DNA from 2 places in the Gottfriedia sp. NPDC056225 genome. Region 1 is predicted to be linked to the other one. Evidence: predicted binding sites of a transcription regulator. Region 1 holds the regulator's gene; the other holds the start of a gene.
What was found. The regulator Rex, encoded in region 1, represses fermentation and respiration genes when NADH is low (regulators of the CRP and FNR family bind a similar motif). The targets are predictions, from matches to a motif close to TTGTGAAATATTTCACAA.
Positions count from the first base shown of each region.

Region 2: adhE (bifunctional acetaldehyde-CoA/alcohol dehydrogenase) is a predicted target of Rex. The motif match lies at 7,238-7,255, and genes of this name have one in related genera.

Region 1 is NZ_JBHJTJ010000066.1:3,200-12,314, forward strand. It holds gene ACFCYN_RS23020 (ABC-F family ATP-binding cassette domain-containing protein) at 1-1,909, opposite strand, end outside; gene ACFCYN_RS23025 (redox-sensing transcriptional repressor Rex) at 2,071-2,697, shown strand; gene ACFCYN_RS23030 (CPBP family intramembrane glutamic endopeptidase) at 2,740-3,411, opposite strand; gene groES (co-chaperone GroES) at 3,685-3,969, shown strand; gene groL (chaperonin GroEL) at 4,028-5,653, shown strand; gene ACFCYN_RS23045 (ATP-dependent DNA ligase) at 6,604-7,455, opposite strand; gene ACFCYN_RS23050 (hypothetical protein) at 7,690-8,094, shown strand; gene ACFCYN_RS23055 (peptidoglycan recognition protein family protein) at 8,243-9,001, shown strand; gene ACFCYN_RS23060 (DMT family transporter) at 9,056-9,115, opposite strand, start outside.
Region 2 is NZ_JBHJTJ010000009.1:37,540-46,654, forward strand. It holds gene nagE (N-acetylglucosamine-specific PTS transporter subunit IIBC) at 1-922, shown strand, start outside; gene ACFCYN_RS08595 (cyclic-phosphate processing receiver domain-containing protein) at 1,210-1,521, opposite strand; gene ACFCYN_RS08600 (CAP domain-containing protein) at 1,868-2,704, shown strand; gene ACFCYN_RS08605 (copper homeostasis protein CutC) at 2,792-3,478, opposite strand; gene ACFCYN_RS08610 (RluA family pseudouridine synthase) at 3,489-4,397, opposite strand; gene adhE (bifunctional acetaldehyde-CoA/alcohol dehydrogenase) at 4,491-7,094, opposite strand; gene ACFCYN_RS08620 (YitT family protein) at 7,739-8,347, shown strand; partial or broken gene ACFCYN_RS08625 (histidinol dehydrogenase) at 8,598-8,796, opposite strand; gene ACFCYN_RS08630 (MarR family winged helix-turn-helix transcriptional regulator) at 9,001-9,115, shown strand, end outside.

The DNA of each region.
Region 1 (9,115 bases):
CCCATTCTTCCATTAGGTCTATTAACTTAGCTTCTAAATCATTTTTCTTACTTGTTAATTCCTGTACTAATTGAAAGTCACCGTAAACTTCTGGTTTGCATAGTTCTAGTTCGATTGTTTCTATATCAAGCTCAAATTGCGAGATATTGCTTTCAATCTCCTCAATACGACGCTGAGTTTGACGAAGTTTTTTCTTTAATTCTTTGTCTTGTTGATAATCGGAAACTGGTTGAGATGATTGTTTAACTTGTGTTAACATAACTTCTTTTTCAGCTTGTTCTTTCTCATATGCTTCGTTTTTCTTAAATTGGTAATAGTCATAATCACCTAGATAAATTGATAATCCTTCTTTTGCTAGTTCGAAAGTTTTTGTGGATAATCTGTTCATAAAATAACGATCATGTGATACAAACAAAATAGTCCCAGGATAATCTAATAAAGCATTTTCTAAAACTTCTTTACTATCTAAATCCAAATGGTTGGTAGGCTCATCAAGAATTAGAAAATTAGCTTTTTTCATCATAAGTTTTGCTAATGCTAATCTTGCTTTTTCTCCACCGCTTAAAGAGGTAACGATTTTAGTCACATCATCGCCAGAAAATAAAAAATTCCCTAATATTGTTCGAATTTCTTGTTCAGGCTTTAATGGATAATCATCCCAAAGTTCATCTAATACTCTTTTATTAGATGTAAGCTTAGCTTGCTCCTGGTCATAGTAACCGACCGAAACATTTGCACCAAAATCAATTGTTCCTTGTAATTTATTTAAATCACCAATAATCGTCTTAAGTAATGTCGACTTTCCAACACCATTTGGCCCGACTAATGCAACACTATCTCCTCGGTTCAATACAAACTTCATTGTGTGATCAATTGTAGGGATGCGGTTATATCCAATAAATAAATCTTGTACAGAAAGGACGTCATTTCCACTTTGTTTTTCAATTGCAAATGAAAAATTAGCTGAAGAATCTTCTCCAAGTGGCTTGTCTAATCGAACCATTCTGTCAAGTTGTTTTCTACGACTTTGTGCTCTTTTTGTAGTTGAGGCACGTGCAATATTACGTTGTACAAAATCTTCAAGCTTAGAGATTTCTTCTTGTTGTTTTTCGAACTGCTTAAGCTCTTGTTCATATTGAGCAGCTTTTAAATCAAGATATTTACTATAGTTACCAACAAAACGTTGATGCCTACGATTAGATATTTCATAAACAATATTTACAACTTGATCAAGGAAATATCGATCGTGTGATACAATTAATACCGCACCAGGATAAGATTGTAAATAACGCTCTAACCAACTAAGTGTATCAATATCCAAGTGATTTGTAGGCTCATCCAGTATTAATAAATCAGGCTTTGTTAATAATAATTTACCTAAAGCAAGTCTTGTCTTTTGCCCACCGCTTAACGAAGAAATTTTTGTTTCGTAATCTTCATTACTGAAACCTAAGCCACTAATAATTGAACGAATATCTGCTTCAAACTGATAACCGCCGTTTTCTTTGAATGTATATTGAAGATGATCATATTCATTCATAATCTTGTCATAAACAGACTGATTAGAATAGACTTCTTCTTGAGTCATTTTTACTTCTAATTTTCTCATATTTTCCTGCATCTCAACTAAATGATTAAAAACAGAATAATATTCTTCCCATATCGTTTGATCACTTTGTAATCCAGTATTTTGGGCTAGGTAGCCTACAGTAACGTCCTTAGGCTTATTTATCTCGCCTCCGTCGTAAGACAATTCACCAGCAATTATTTTGAGTAATGTAGATTTTCCAGCACCATTACGACCAACAATCGCAACTCGATCATTCGTTTGAACTTCTAATTTTATATTTGAAAGAATAATGTCACTACCAAAATACTTTGAGACATTATTTACTTGTAAAAGAATCATGGATAACACCTCATTGCAAAATTTTTTATCTGAGTAACTGTAGACTGTCAAAATTCTTAAATATAGTGTATATTTTACATTAGAACAAGTACTTTATAACTAAAGTAAAGCTAAATTACACACCATAGTAAAAAGAATTACAGTAAGTGGGGGATTAAAAAATGGACTCGGAACAAATTAAAATTCCACAAGCTACTGCTAAACGTCTACCTTTATATTACCGTTTTATAAAGAATTTGTCTTTATCAGGTAAACAAAGAGTTTCTTCAGCAGAGTTAAGTGAAGCAGTAAAGGTAGATTCCGCTACGATTAGAAGAGATTTTTCTTATTTTGGAGCACTTGGAAAAAAAGGATATGGATATAACGTAAATTACTTATTAACTTTTTTCTCGAAAGCGCTTAACCAACATGAAGTGATGAAAGTTGCATTAATTGGTGTAGGTAATTTAGGAACTGCATTCTTACACTATAATTTTATAAAAAATAATAATACTAAAATTGAAATGGCATTTGATATTGATCCAAATAAGATTGGAACTGAAATTGGTGGAGTACCTGTTTATAATTTAGATAATTTAGAAGACGTAATGAATGATGATATTCAAATCGTTATTTTAACTGTACCTGCACCTGTAGCTCAATCAATTGCAGATCGATTAAATGGAAAAAATATAAGAGGAATCTTAAATTTTACTCCTGCTCGAATTAGTGTACCAGAACATATTCGTATTCATCATATAGACCTAGCGGTTGAACTACAAACATTGGCATATTTTTTACAACAATAAATTTAGATTAATTTAAAAACCCCCAAATTATTGGGGGTTTCTTTAATGTAAATTTAACTGCTGAAAAACTACAAATGTGTTCATTAACATGTGTGTTAAAATTGGAACGATAATTGAATTTGTACGTTTGTATAAATAACAAAATACGAAACCAATTAGGAAGTAAGATAAAAAGAATGGTAAGTCGCCATGCATAAACGAAAATATTGCTGAACTAATCCCAGCAGAAATAATAAATGGTAAGCGATTATAAAGTCTTTTGAAAATGATTCGGCGGAAAATTATCTCTTCTAATATCGGTGCTACTAGACTTGGTATAATAATAAATGCAGGATTCAGTTTAGCGATATTTAAGATATTTTGAGTATTTTCGGAGCCTGTATGTAAATTGAATACATAAATTAAAATGATATTACACACAATTTGAGTTGCCATCGTAATGAAGTAACCTAAAATTACCCAATTTAATATTGTACGATAGTTATGCTTAAAATTCTTCATTCCTTCAAAAATGGGCTTATGTAATAAAATCAGTATAATAATTAAACCAGTTATGAAGCTAATACAACTCCATAAGGCCACCGCTTCAAGAGAAGCCGTTTTCTTTTCCACTCCAGCGTATAAATTACTATTTAATAAATAGGGAACCCCAAATGCCGCCGAATATTGAATAACAGCATAAGTTAAGATAATCAATAAATCTCTAGTTTTCAATAAGATAGCTCCTTTGTGTTGATATTTTTCATAACCCAAAGGTTGATAACAACATGTACATTATTTTACTCGTTTCTTTAGTTTCTTAAAAGAAATTTTCGTTTTTTATTTTACATTTAATTGTAAAGATAAAACTTAATATATTTCGACAAGAAAAGTGCCTGCTTCAGACTTGCAAAATTTTTTAATATTATTTAAACTATTAATTGTGTTAGCACTCAATATTAATGAGTGCTAAAAAATAATGATTTGATTATTGAGGAGGTATTACACATGTTAAAGCCATTAGGTGATCGTGTTGTAATTGAGCTTGTTGAGTCTGAAGAAAAAACTGCTAGCGGTATCGTGTTACCAGGTAGTGCACAAGAAAAGCCACAAGAAGGCAAAGTTGTTGCAGTAGGTACTGGACGTGTACTTGAAAATGGTGAGCGCATTGCTTTAGAAGTATCTGTAGGTGACCGCATTATCTTCTCTAAATACTCAGGTACAGAAGTTAAGTACGGTGGTACTGAATACCTAGTACTTCGTGAAAACGATATTCTTGCAATCATAGGTTAATAAAATAAAATACTTAAATTAAAAAATAAATTTTTTAAATTATAAGGAGGTCATTTCAATGGCTAAGGACATTAGATTTGGTGAAGAAGCTCGTCGCGCAATGTTACGTGGTGTAGACGCTTTAGCTGATGCTGTAAAAGTAACATTAGGACCAAAAGGACGTAACGTAGTTCTTGAGAAAAAATTCGGTTCTCCATTAATTACAAATGATGGTGTTACTATCGCAAAAGAAATCGAATTAGAAGATGCATTCGAAAACATGGGTGCAAAATTAGTTGCAGAAGTTGCTAGCAAAACGAACGAGATTGCTGGGGACGGTACAACTACTGCGACAGTTTTAGCGCAAGCTATGATTCGTGAAGGTCTTAAAAACGTAACTGCTGGTGCAAACCCAATGGGTATCCGTAAAGGTATCGAAAAAGCAGTTGCTGTAGCAATTGAAGAATTAAAAACAATCTCTAAACCAATTGAAGGTAAAGAGTCAATCGCTCAAGTTGCTGCAATTTCTTCAGCAGATCCAGAAGTTGGACAATTAATCGCTGAAGCAATGGAGCGCGTTGGTAACGACGGTGTTATTACACTTGAAGAATCTAAAGGCTTCACAACTGAATTAGAAGTAGTAGAAGGTATGCAATTTGACCGCGGATACTCTTCACCATACATGGTTACAAATTCAGAGAAAATGGTTGCTGAATTAGAAAACCCATATATCTTAATTACAGATAAAAAAGTAACAAATATTCAAGAAATCTTACCGGTACTTGAACAAGTTGTTCAACAAGGTAAGCCACTATTAATCATTGCTGAAGATGTTGAAGGTGAAGCACAAGCAACAATCATCGTAAACAAATTACGTGGTACATTCAACGCAGTTACTGTTAAAGCTCCTGGCTTTGGTGACCGTCGTAAAGCAATGTTAGAAGACATCGCAATCTTAACTGGCGGTGAAGTGATTACAGAAGAATTAGGATTAGATCTTAAAACAACTAACATCACTCAATTAGGTCGCGCTTCAAAAGTTGTAGTAACAAAAGAAAACACTACAATCGTTGAAGGTGCTGGTGAAACAGCATCGATCCAACAACGTATCGGTGTAATCCGTGCTCAATTAGAAGAAACTACTTCTGAATTCGATCGCGAAAAATTACAAGAGCGTTTAGCTAAATTAGCTGGCGGTGTAGCAGTAATCAAAGTTGGTGCTGCAACTGAAACTGAATTAAAAGAACGCAAATTACGTATTGAAGATGCATTAAACTCTACACGTGCTGCAGTTGAAGAAGGTATTGTAGCTGGTGGTGGTACTGCATTAATGAGCGTATACAATAAAGTAGCTGCAATTGAAGCAGAAGGTGACATTGCGACTGGTATCAACATCGTATTACGTGCACTTGAATCTCCAGTTCGTCAAATCGCTACAAACGCTGGTCTAGAAGGATCAGTAATCATTGAAAAATTAAAAGGTGCGGAAGTTGGCGTTGGTTTCAATGCTGCTAACGGACAATGGGTAAACATGATTGAAGAAGGAATCGTTGACCCAACTAAAGTTACACGTTCTGCACTTCAAAACGCAGCATCTGTTTCAGCTATGTTCTTAACAACTGAAGCAGTAGTAGCTGACATCCCTGAGAAAAATGCTCCAGCAATGCCTGACATGGGTATGGGCGGCATGGGCGGCATGATGTAATAAGTCGCCTCACATTTTTGTGATGCTGTTACAATATCAATTAAAATAACCACTTCCTAAATGGAAGTGGTTTTTTAATTTGAAAGAAAAAAAAGATAATAAAGTTTAAAGCTTACTTTATACCATATTGAACCTCAATGATAAAAATACTTTTAATTTATATTACCTTCCTACTATTTTCCATTAACCAATATAGTAAATTCAGAATATATTAAGTAGAGGACAAGCTAATAGAAATGAGGGGATAAGATAGACGAAATTAAGGAATTACAGGAAAAAATTGCAGATATCAAGGAACGTTTAGCCGTTGCAGAAAGTACAATTTAGAAAAGTTGAACAAAAAATTGAGAGAATTGAAAGTAACACTAGTTGGACTATACGTTTAATAATAGGAGCAATTATTATGGCGGTAATCAGAATCACTCTTAAAGGCGGTATTTAATATTTAAAGTAACATCGTCATACTCTCTCCTTTGGTAAATGTAATTAATAATAGACTACACTTCGTGGTTAACTATATAGATGACATACTAAAATAAAGTAAAAAACCTGGTACTTAAAAGGTTTTTTATTTTTAGATAATGCTATGGTCTTAATTTTAGGCGTACATGGGCGGAAATAATCCTAATAAATTAGGAAAAAAAGGTAATGTAAATAAAACTAAGGTATTATTGACTAAATATTGTACAAATATGTATATTTAAACTTAATACAAGTAGAAATATATTGTTGATAGAGTACACTCTATTAAATAATTTTAAGGATGATTTAGATGAATATTGGTTTATTTAGAGGTTGCCTTTTTGGTCTTTTATTTTCTATACCATTTTGGATATTTATACTTTGGCTTTTATTTAAATAGACTGATATAAAAAAGCCCCTTTAAGTTGTAAAAGTGACTAATACTTTCTACTTTAAAGGGGATCACTAGGTATTTATTTTGATTTGTTTTAAACAATAAAGTCATGGAAAATAGGTTCAATTAATTCTCCGTTATTTAATTGCCCTCTACTTTTTATCACGCATCGAACAAAAGGTTCTACATAAATATAATTTTTATCTTCTCCAGTTTTTATATGCTTAGTTATACTAAAGAAGGCCGTTTTCTGACCAGTATTCATTCCGAATTCTACTAGACCCACGTTTACAAATTCACCATTTATGGCTTCAGAGATTAATAATCCCATTCCTTGTTTTTTATATCCTGTTATATAGTAATTACCATATCGCCAGTTAATAATTTTTAGCCAACTTAGAGATCGGTGTGCTGGTATATAAGTAGAGTCCTTAGATTTAGCTACAATACCTTCTAGTCCAAGTGTTTTAATTTGTTCAAAAAACATTGTTCCTTCAGATTCAATATAAAAACTCTTTTTAATCGAATCCTGATCAACTAGGGTTTTTGAAAGGATATTCTTTCGATAGGATAATGGTTCTTTTATTAAATTTTTATTTTTATGACGTAAAATATCAAAAGCAATATATGTTAATGGAAATTGCTTACTTCCTTGCAATATTTTATTCTCTTGAATAAAGCTTACTCGATTGGTTACCGCTTCGAAATCTTCCTTTCCGTCGCAATAACAAACTAATACACCGTCTAAGTAACAATCATCTAAGTCGATATTTTCGAGTTCAGGAATTCTTTCTGTGATCTCGGTACCATTTCGATTAAAAAGTTTATTCTTTCCATCCTGTCTTTCAAGCATTACTCGAACACCATTTGATTTCAATTCAAAATAATGATTATCTGAGTCAAATGGTTTATCAGCATTTTGTAATAGCATCGGTTCAATAAACATTTATCTGTTCGCTATCATGATTGTTGCTTTTCAACATAATCAAGATTCCTTTCTTTTTAGAGTTTGATATATATAAAATAACATACGTATTTCATTCACTATATAGCCATTTAGTCGGGTTATTTTTAGACTTATAATTGTTAATTTACTTTTAAATCAAATGTATTTCAAGTCATAACTCGTCTATTTTCACAATAAGATAAAATATCTTCTTTTGAAAAGTGGTGTTATGAAATGGGGAGGAAAAATAATTTCAAAATAACAGAACCAATGTTGAATGAGTATTATGATTTAAGTCAAAAGAAAAAGGATATTGAAAATCAGTTAGAAGAACTACAAAAAGTATTTCATGGTTATTTTGATCACCAAGTTGGAACGAATGAAAAAGGTGAAATAATCGTTAATAATTTAAAGCTAGAACGAATTATAAGAAAAAGAGAAAAATTTGATGAGGAGATGACAGTTAATAAGTTAGAAGAATTAAATCTTTCTGATTTAATTCAAATTGTAAAAAGACCAGATGGAGATAAAATTAAGTCCGCGATCAATTTAGGGCTATTAAATGAAAAAGATTTAGACGGTTGTATAACGATTAACTCTTCTCAAGCTATTTATGTGAAACCACTAAAGACTAAATAAATTTTCTAAAACAAGGAGAGCACTTAATTGCTCTCCTTTAATTTTGTAACGATTTTCCTATTTTAGAATACTGTATTAATATACATGTCCAAGTAATCCGAGCGGTGTTAATTGGACATGCATAAACAATAGAAAGGAGAGCTAACATTTGGCATATTGGAGAAATGATTTTATTTCAATGAACAAGTATACTAGGCCGTCAATAAAGTTAAAAGGTGTTAAAAAAATTGTAATACATTGGACTGCAAATCCTGGAGCGAGTGCACAAAGCCATCAAAGATATTTTAACGGGAGCGCTATAAAGAATAAAACTTATGCATCAGCTCATATATTTGTCGATTCTAAAGAGGCAATTTGTATTATTCCGCTTGATGAAGTCGCGTACCATGCGAATGATCACTACGAAAGAAATAGTAGTGGTGGCGTATATAGAGGTGTGCCTGAATTAGCACCGAACGCAAATAAACTTTCAATCGGTGTTGAAATGTGTTTAGAAAAAGACGGTACTGTTTCACAATATACCATTACACGAGCGGTTCGAGTAGTTGCTGAGTTGTGTAAGATGTTTAAATTAGATGCTAATGATATTGTAAGGCACTATGATATTACACATAAACCATGTCCAAAAACCTTCATAGACCACCCTGAGCGTTTTAACGAGTTTAAAGCACAAGTTAACGCTGTATTAAATCCTCCGAAACAACAAGCGGACTCTATTCCGTATCCTGGTATTTTAAATATGGGCTCAAAAGGTGAGTCTGTAAAACACGTACAACAAAAACTCAATATAACTGCAGATGGAATATTTGGTCCTGTTACAGAAAGTGCAGTTAAAAAATTTCAAGCAAGTAATGGACTAGTTGTTGATGGAATTGTTGGGAAAAATACTTGGAGCAAACTATTTTAATCTTTAAAATGGAAGAAAAAACCCCTAATTCGCATGTCGAAAAGGGATTTTTTTTTAATGAGGAGAAATGATTTTTAAACCGACAACAGATCCAATTACTAATGTAATAAAAAA
Region 2 (9,115 bases), on a different contig from region 1:
TGTATGGCCAACAATTCAAGATGCAATTAACTCTGTTGGTAACTGGATTATTGATATCGGTCCAATCGGAGCTGCAGTATTTGGTTTCTTAAACCGTATTTTAATTCCATTAGGTTTACATCACGTATTAAATACAATTTTCTGGTTCAACTTAGGTGACTTTACTGATGCTGCTGGTAAATTAGTTCACGGTGACTTAAACAGATTCTTCGCTGGTGACAACACTGCTGGTGCATTCATGACTGGTTTCTTCCCAATTATGATGTTTGGTCTTCCTGCTGCTGCGTTTGCAATGATCGCTGCTGCAAAACCTGAAAAACGTAAAACTGTTGCAGGTATGTTTATCGGACTTGCTTTAACATCATTCTTAACTGGTATTACTGAACCAATTGAATTTGCATTCATGTTCATTGCTCCAGTACTATATACATTCCATGCAATCTTAACAGGTTTATCAATGGGTCTTGTAAATGCTTTAGGAATTAAAGATGGATTTACATTCTCAGCTGGTTTCATGGACTACATTCTGAACTACAATATCGCAACTAAACCTATACTATTACTCCTAATCGGTTTAATCTTTGGTGTAATTTACTTTGTCGTGTTCTACTTTGCAATTAAGAAATTTAACATTAAAACACCTGGTCGTGAAGACGATGAAGTTGAAACTGATGAAGTAACAACTGAAATTGGTGATTCTTTATACCTACAAGCTTTAGGTGGAAAAGAAAACTTAACAAATATTGATAACTGTACAACTCGTTTACGCTTACAAGTAAAAGATGCTTCTAAAGTAAATGAAGCACTTCTTAAAAAAGCTGGTGCACGTGGAGTTATTAAATTAGATGATAAAAACGTTCAAGTAGTTGTAGGTACAAACGTAGAGTTTGTTGCTGAAGACTTAAAGAAAGAAGTTAAATAATTGATCAAAAAGCTTGTCCAATTGGGCAAGCTTTTTTGTTGTTTCATGTATTTAAAATTAAGCAATTAAATCAGAGTATATAAGACGTGAGATTAAGACCTTGTGTTTTTTATTTGATTTTGTTACTTATAAAGGATTGATTCGTTAGATAAGAGTTTCTATAGGGGCATGGGTAACTTTTAAAGCAAGTTGCTGCGATCTACTCATAAAGTGTTCACGAGTTAAAAAACATAAATGTTTATTTTTCAAATAAAAAGTAAAAGGACACTATCATAACTAGTGTCCTTTCATGAATAACTGATTTTTGTAATTTTAATCTTTTGTTTCGTTTCTTCTATTATATGTGCATTAATTGCACTCTCCATTTTATGTACACCAAATACATCATCACTGTGTAGATTTATGTGCTGGACATAGTAACCTTCTTCAAAAAACCTTTTTATAAAGTCTAATCCAGTTTCTTTTCTAAAACCTAAGTTATAATCTAATGAAATTTGTTCAAAATGTTGATATTTGCATTGCTTTAATGCTTCTTCAACGGATTTTGCCAATATAAAGCTGTGTGGCACAGGTCTAGTATCATCTACAAATAATTTCAAATCCATCACCTACAATACGTATTTTACAGAATGATTACAATCGTAACCGGATTAAAACAAAACTGGGTTTTCCTTCCTGTATTATAACGAGAAAATACGGTATTTTCTTAACTTCATATTTTTTTTATGGAAATTTTAAACAAAAAATCAAGTAAGTCTATAAATATTATTCTAGTAAAATAGTAGTCATAACAACGTTTTATTTTATTTCTGTAATAAGACTGGGCTACCAAAAAAATCCTCATTTTTAGCTCCCCATTATTTCCCATAATTATGTCATGCGTTTTCATGCTAAAGTATTACTTGTACAGCGAGACGATAACCAGACAAATGGAGGAGAAAGAACATGAAAAAAATCGTTACTTTATCAACTGTGGCTGCTACTCTACTAGTAGGTGCTCCTGTAGGTGCCGTAAATGCAGCAACTATTACTAAGGATACAAATACAACTAAATCATATACACAAAATATCAATTTAAATGATACTTTATTCAATTATTTTAATCTACCAAACTTATCAACTACTAATGGTACTATTAAAATTGATTTAAATAAATTATTATCTAGCAATGGTATTGATATGAAGCAAATTCAAGATGCTATTAAGCAACAATTAGGACAAGCTTCAACAACTAAGCCATCTAACCCAGGAACTGCAACAAAACCGACTGTTCCTACAACACCGGCTAAACCTGCAACACCTACAACAAAACCGACGGAACCAACTACACCATCTAAACCTACAACTCCGTCAACTGAAAAACCGTCAACACCGTCAACAGATACGTCATCTAATTCAGCATCATTATCAGCTTACGAATCAAAAGTAGTTGAATTAACAAATGCTGAACGTACTAAAGCTGGTTTAAAACCATTTACAGTTAATGCAACATTATCTAAAACTGCACGTTTAAAATCACAAGATATGACTGACAAAAATTATTTTGACCACAACTCTCCGACTTATGGATCACCATTTGATATGATGAAACAATTCGGAATCACTTATAGCTATGCAGCAGAAAACATTGCTAAAGGTCAAAAAACTCCTGAAGAAGTAGTTACTGCTTGGATGAACAGTGCTGGTCACCGTGCAAATATCTTAAATCCTAACTTAACTCAAATTGGTGTTGGTTATGATTCAAGATCAAATGCTTGGACTCAACAATTCATCGGTAAATAATAATTAGTATATAGTTTTTAAAAGTAGTCCGTAAATCGGACTACTTTTTTATTATACAAAAATAATTTAATTTTATTCAAAAACTTATTAACGTACAAACTTTTTTAACAAATTTTCCATTGAAGATGAATCAATTACATCAATTGCAGAATTATTTTTTCGAACCCCTGAACCAAAATGAATTTCTTCCACATTCGTATATTCGATGAAATCTGAAATATTTTCAATTGATAGGCCGCTTCCCGCTAAAATTTTTATATTCGAATTTTTTGTAAGTTCGACCATTTTTTTAATCGTTTCTTTTCCATCAATTGCACTATCAACACCGCCTGAAGTTAAAACATGTGTAATCTCTGGATATTGCATTAATGTATTAATGGCCTCTAGAATATGATCTGAATCATCAATCGCGCGATGAAACGTAAAATTCATATTTTTCACACGAGCTGTTACCTTCTTTAAAAGTACCTCATCTATTAAATTTTCTTCAGTTAAAGCTCCAAAAACAATCCCTGTAGCTCCAAGTTCTTTACATACTTCAATATCATTTAGGATGACTTCTTGATCATATGAATCATAAATAAAAGATCGACTATGTGGGCGAATCATAACATGAACGGGAATTGATACATTTTGTGTGACTTGCTTAATCGTAGCATAACTCGGTGTTAAACCACCCTCTTTTATTCCGGTAACTAGTTCGATTCGATTTGCACCAAACTTTTCTGCGTCTATCGCATCTTTTACAGTAGTTGCAATTACTTCTAATAACATTTAATTCATCTCACTTTTCGTTAATTATTTGCTGTATGTCCTTAGGAAATGGAATAGATATTGATACTATTTCATCTGTAAAAGGATGCTTTAACGACACATTGCTTGCGTGTAGTCCTTGACGATTTAATATTTTTTGTTTTCCACCATATAATTGATCTCCTACTAATGGATAACCTAAAAAACTTAAATGAACACGGATTTGATGTGTTCTTCCTGTATCTAAAAGACATTCTAAAACCGTTACATTTAGCTTTGAAATATACTTAATTTTTTTATAATGCGTAATGGCTTTATCACCTTTAGGTGAAACTCTTCTTCTTGTAGGATGATGTCTGTCTCTTCCAATGGCCTCATTAATTGTTCCATTTGGTAATTTGACGTTTCCTTCAACAATTGCTGTATATGTACGTTTTATTTTCCGCTGACTTAACATTGAATCTAGAATTGCACTACTCAAGGCATGTTTAGCGAATACGACTCCACCAGTAGTGTCTTTATCAAGACGATGGATATGTCGAACTTTAGTTTTCAAGCCTTTATTTTGAAAATGAAAGGCTACACCATTTGCTAATGTGTTTAATTGTCCTTTTTCATTTGGATGTGTGTCCATTCCATACGGTTTATTTACCACCAATAAATGTTCATCTTCAAAGCAAATATCGATTGATTGCTCTTGTGGAATAACACCATAATCTTCTTCTATAAACAATCGGATTTCAACAAGGTCACCACTCTTTAGTACCATATTCCAAGGCTTAGCTTCTCCATTTATCATACAGCCTTTTGCCATCCTTAATTCATGAAGCAACTTCTTTGGAAATTGCCATGCACTTTTCAAATACGATTCTACGGTTTGATTCTCATGCACTTTACTTATTTCAACCTTAAACCAAGGATTTTGATTCATAATTTCCATTACTAATCACCACTTTCAATATGGCTATTATACCAAAATAAGATTAGTCAAAAAAGGAGCACCCTTTCAGGTGCCCCTACATTTACTAATTATTTAACAGCCTTTAAAAGCATTCATATAAACTTCTTCTAATTCCTTTACTAGAGGTAGTTTTGGATTTGCAGTTGTGCATTGGTCTTCGAAAGCACGATCAGCTAAATATGCTACTTTTTCTTTAAATTCTTTTTCAGATACACCTTGTGATTCGATACTCATATTTATATTTAATTCCTTCGATAACTTAATGACTGCTGAGATTAGACTCTCAACGCCTTGTTCTGTTGTCGTAGCCGGAAGTCCTAAAAAGCGTGCAATTTCTGCATAGCGTTCATCTGCAATAAAATGCTTATATTTAGGGAAAGCAGTAAATTTAGTTGGTTTTTTGGCATTATATCCTATTACGTGTGGCATTAAGATCGCATTTGCTCTGCCATGTGGAATATGGAATTCCGCACCGATTTTATGAGCCAAGCTATGGTTAATTCCTAAAAATGCATTTGCAAATGCCATTCCCGCTATTGCTGATGCATTATGCATTTTTTCACGTGCTTCAGAATCATTTCCATCTTTATAAGCTCTAGGTAAATATTTAAATACTAATTTGATCGCTTGTAAAGCAAGTCCATCTGTATAATCATTCGCTAATACACTTACATAAGCCTCTATAGCATGTGTTAATACATCCATTCCTGTATCTGCAGTAATGCTTTTAGGAACTGTTGACACAAACTGAGGGTCAATAATTGCAACATCTGGTGTTAACTCATAATCCGCTAGAGGATATTTAATATTATTTGCTTTATCTGTAATTACAGCAAAAGGCGTTACTTCTGAGCCAGTACCTGAAGTAGTTGGAATCGCAACAAACTGAGCTTTTCGACCTAATTTTGGATATTTATAAGCTCTTTTTCGAATGTCTAAGAACTTTTGCTTAGGCCCTTCTAAAGTAGTTTCTGGATATTCAAAATACATCCACATCCCCTTAGCAGCATCCATTGCTGAACCGCCACCAAACGCAATGATTGTATCTGGTTCAAATGCCCTCATTCTGTCTGCACCCTTCATTACAGTAACATCTGAAGGATCTGGTTCTACATCTGAAAAGATTTCAATTTGAATATTTTCTTGTCTTTTTTCTAAATAATATTTAATCACATCAACATAACCAAGTTTGACCATTGCTTCGTCAGTTACAATAAATGCTTTTTTGACATTTGGCATTTTTTCTAAATACTGAGTTGAATATTTTTCAAAGTAAATTTTTGGTGGTAGCTTGACCCATTGCATATTCATATTTCTTCTTCCTAATTTTTTTATATTTAATAGATGAACTGTAGTTACGTTTGTTGATACAGAGTTCTTACCGTGCGATCCACATCCTAGTGTCAATGAAGGAATAAATGCATTATATAAATCACCAATTCCACCATGAGCTGAAGGAGCATTTGATATTACACGACATGCTTTCATTCTTAATCCAAATTCTTTTTGAATTTCTTCATTACTACTGTGAATAACTGCAGAATGTCCTAATCCACCAAGCTCTAACATTTCTTCACATCGTTTAAAGCCTTCTTCTTTGTCATTTACTTTTATTATTGCTAAAACTGGACTTAGTTTTTCTCTTGTTAAAGGTTCATTTGCACCTACATTGTCACATTCTACGATTAAAATTTTTGTATCCACCGGAACACTTACTCCAGCTAATTTCGCAATTTCATAAGCTGATTTACCGACAATGTCCCCATTAACAGCACAAGTTGCCTCGTTAATCACTAGCTTTTCTAATTTCTTTTTATCTTCTATTGTTGCAAAATAACAATTATTTGCTTCTAATTCGGCGTTTACCTCATCATAAATTTCTTCATCAACAATTACTGCTTGTTCAGATGCACAAATCATTCCATTATCAAATGTTTTTGAGAGAATTAGATCATTAACTGCACATTTGATTTCAGCAGATTTTTCAATATAGCAAGGTACATTTCCTGGTCCAACACCTAAAGCGGGCTTTCCTGTACTATAGGCTGATTTAACCATACCCGCTCCTCCAGTTGCTAATACAAGAGCTACTCCTACATGATTCATTAAACATTTTGTTGCTTCTATAGAGGGCACTTCAATCCATTGCACACAGTTCTCTGGTGCTCCAGCTTTAACTGCAGCATCACGTACTATTTTTGCTGCTTCTCTACTACAGTTTTGTGCTGAAGGATGGAATGCAAAAATAATTGGATTTCTAGTTTTAATTGCAATTATTGCTTTAAATAATGTTGTTGATGTTGGATTAGTTGTTGGAGTTACACCTGCAATTACACCAACAGGCTCTGCTATTTCAGTTATTCCTGTTTGCTGATCTTCACTTATGATTCCAACCGTTTTATTATCTTTTATTGAATTCCATATATATTCTGTTGCAAAAATATTTTTAATTATTTTATCCTCATAAACTCCACGGCCTGTTTCCTCAACTGCCATTTTTGCTAGTGGCATATGTTGATCCAAACCAGCTAGAACCATCGAATGTACGATTTCATTGATTTGATCTTGATTAAAACTTTCAAATTCCTTTAATGCTTTTTGTCCTTTTACTACTAATTCATTTACCATTTCAGAAGCGCTACTAATTTCATTTACAATTTTTTCTTGAACAGCCATTTGGCTCTCCTCCTCTGATGATGGACAATTATATCCAATTAGGATTTAATACGTCCCATTTATCAATTTAAATTGTGAAATATTTCACATTGTCGTTTACAAATATAATATATATCGTTTTCATTGAAAATGCTATGTCTATTTTGTGAAATATTTCACAATTTCTTGTGTTTTTATTTGGATTTTTCATTTTTTTCGTTTTTTATCCTATCTCTGGATTCATTCTTTGTAGATTTTTGTTAATTCTTTTCTTTTTTCAAATAATTTCGCATATGATAAAATTAAGAGTAAGTTCATTTGAACTTATTTTTCAACTGTTAGATTTTTCTAACAAAACTGGCAAAAAGGACGTGTAACCATGATTGCTCGAAGGAGCATTTGGCAACGTAAAGATTTATCCTACACTTAGCGGTTTTAATTTAGAGAACCAAAAGAACTCTAAAAATAAAACTGAAGGTAGGCGAAACTATGGTTGACAGGCGATTATGTTATTTCTTCAATGATATATAGCTTTGTAGTTAGAAAGACAAAAAACTAACTACGAGCTCTATATGTACGTAGTTAGTTTTATAACTTTACTTTTTAACTACTAACTACGAAAAGAGGAAATAACAATGAGTAACAATCGTTTGGGTGAGACCTTAATGATTTTAATTGGTTCATTTATTTTAGCCACTACACTTTACCATTTTCATTATCAAAACAATCTTGCTGAGGGTGGATTTATTGGCATTGCTTTATTAGTCAAAAATTCGTTTAATATATCCCCTTCAATTACAACATTAATTCTTGATATTCCGATTATCTTATTGGCAGGATTGTATTTAGGTAAAAAATTATTAATTAATACAACACTCGGCGCAATTTCATTTTCAGTGTTTTATTCTATAATAGAAAAAACATCACATTTTACATTTCATTTTGGAAATCATTTATGGATTCCCGCTATATTAGGTGGAATTTTCGCTGGACTTGGATTAGGGCTAATTCTTAGAAGTGGTGGAGCAACTGGTGGAGATGACTTAATAACAATTATAATGAGCAAAAAATCAAAAATTTCAATAGGTAAAGTATATTTTATATTTGATGCTGTGATTCTACTTTGTTCTCTTAGTTATCTTTCATGGAATGAAGTAGGTTATACAATACTCTCAGTCGCTATTTGTGCAAAAGTAACTGAATTAGTATATGAAGGTAAAGTTCAAAATAAATCCGTTGCAATTAAAACGAATGAAAAAAGATTACACGCTTAATGCGTGTAATCTTTTTTTGATTCTGAGTAGTCAACGAGTTCATTTAAAACATTTTCAGCAGCTAAATCATAAAGACAATCTTTAAAAAGGATTGCCAGTCTTCGGTAGTCATTATATTTATCTAATAGTTCGTCCACAGATGAGCCTTCTTCAATGCTTGTCTTATTTACTTCCTCTTGTTTTTTAGCAAACTTAATTGTAAATGTACCTAATTTCTCAAACATTGATCCGTAAAACTCATCGAAGTTTGATACACTTACTAATTCTTCTTCTTCGGCGTCAACTTGTAGACCATCAAATTCTCGTAAGAGTTCGTAAATAATGCTGCTGTACTCATCATTTAAATAAATACTTTTTTCGATCCTGTATCCAATAACTCGATAGAAATGGCCATCGTTCTTTACAAATTGAACAGTATCATTTATTTTAAACTTAAAATACTTAAACATTGTACTTCACCCCTACCAATGTTGTCTTTTATCATACTATTTACAAAACACTATAGAAACTATACAACCAAAACTTGACAAAAATAAAAAATACCAACGTTTAATCAAGTATTCTTGATAATACTTAAGAAAATTGATAAATTATACATACAATAGCCACATTAATATCATCTTTTTATCATAATTTAGGAGGTGGATATTGCCTTGTTAGCTGAAAACGATAAACTTCTGATTGATGATTTAACTAGCTTAATGATTCGAGTTCGAAAAAACTGGCAAAAAACAGATGAGGAAGTTAAAAACCCCTTAACTCCACCAA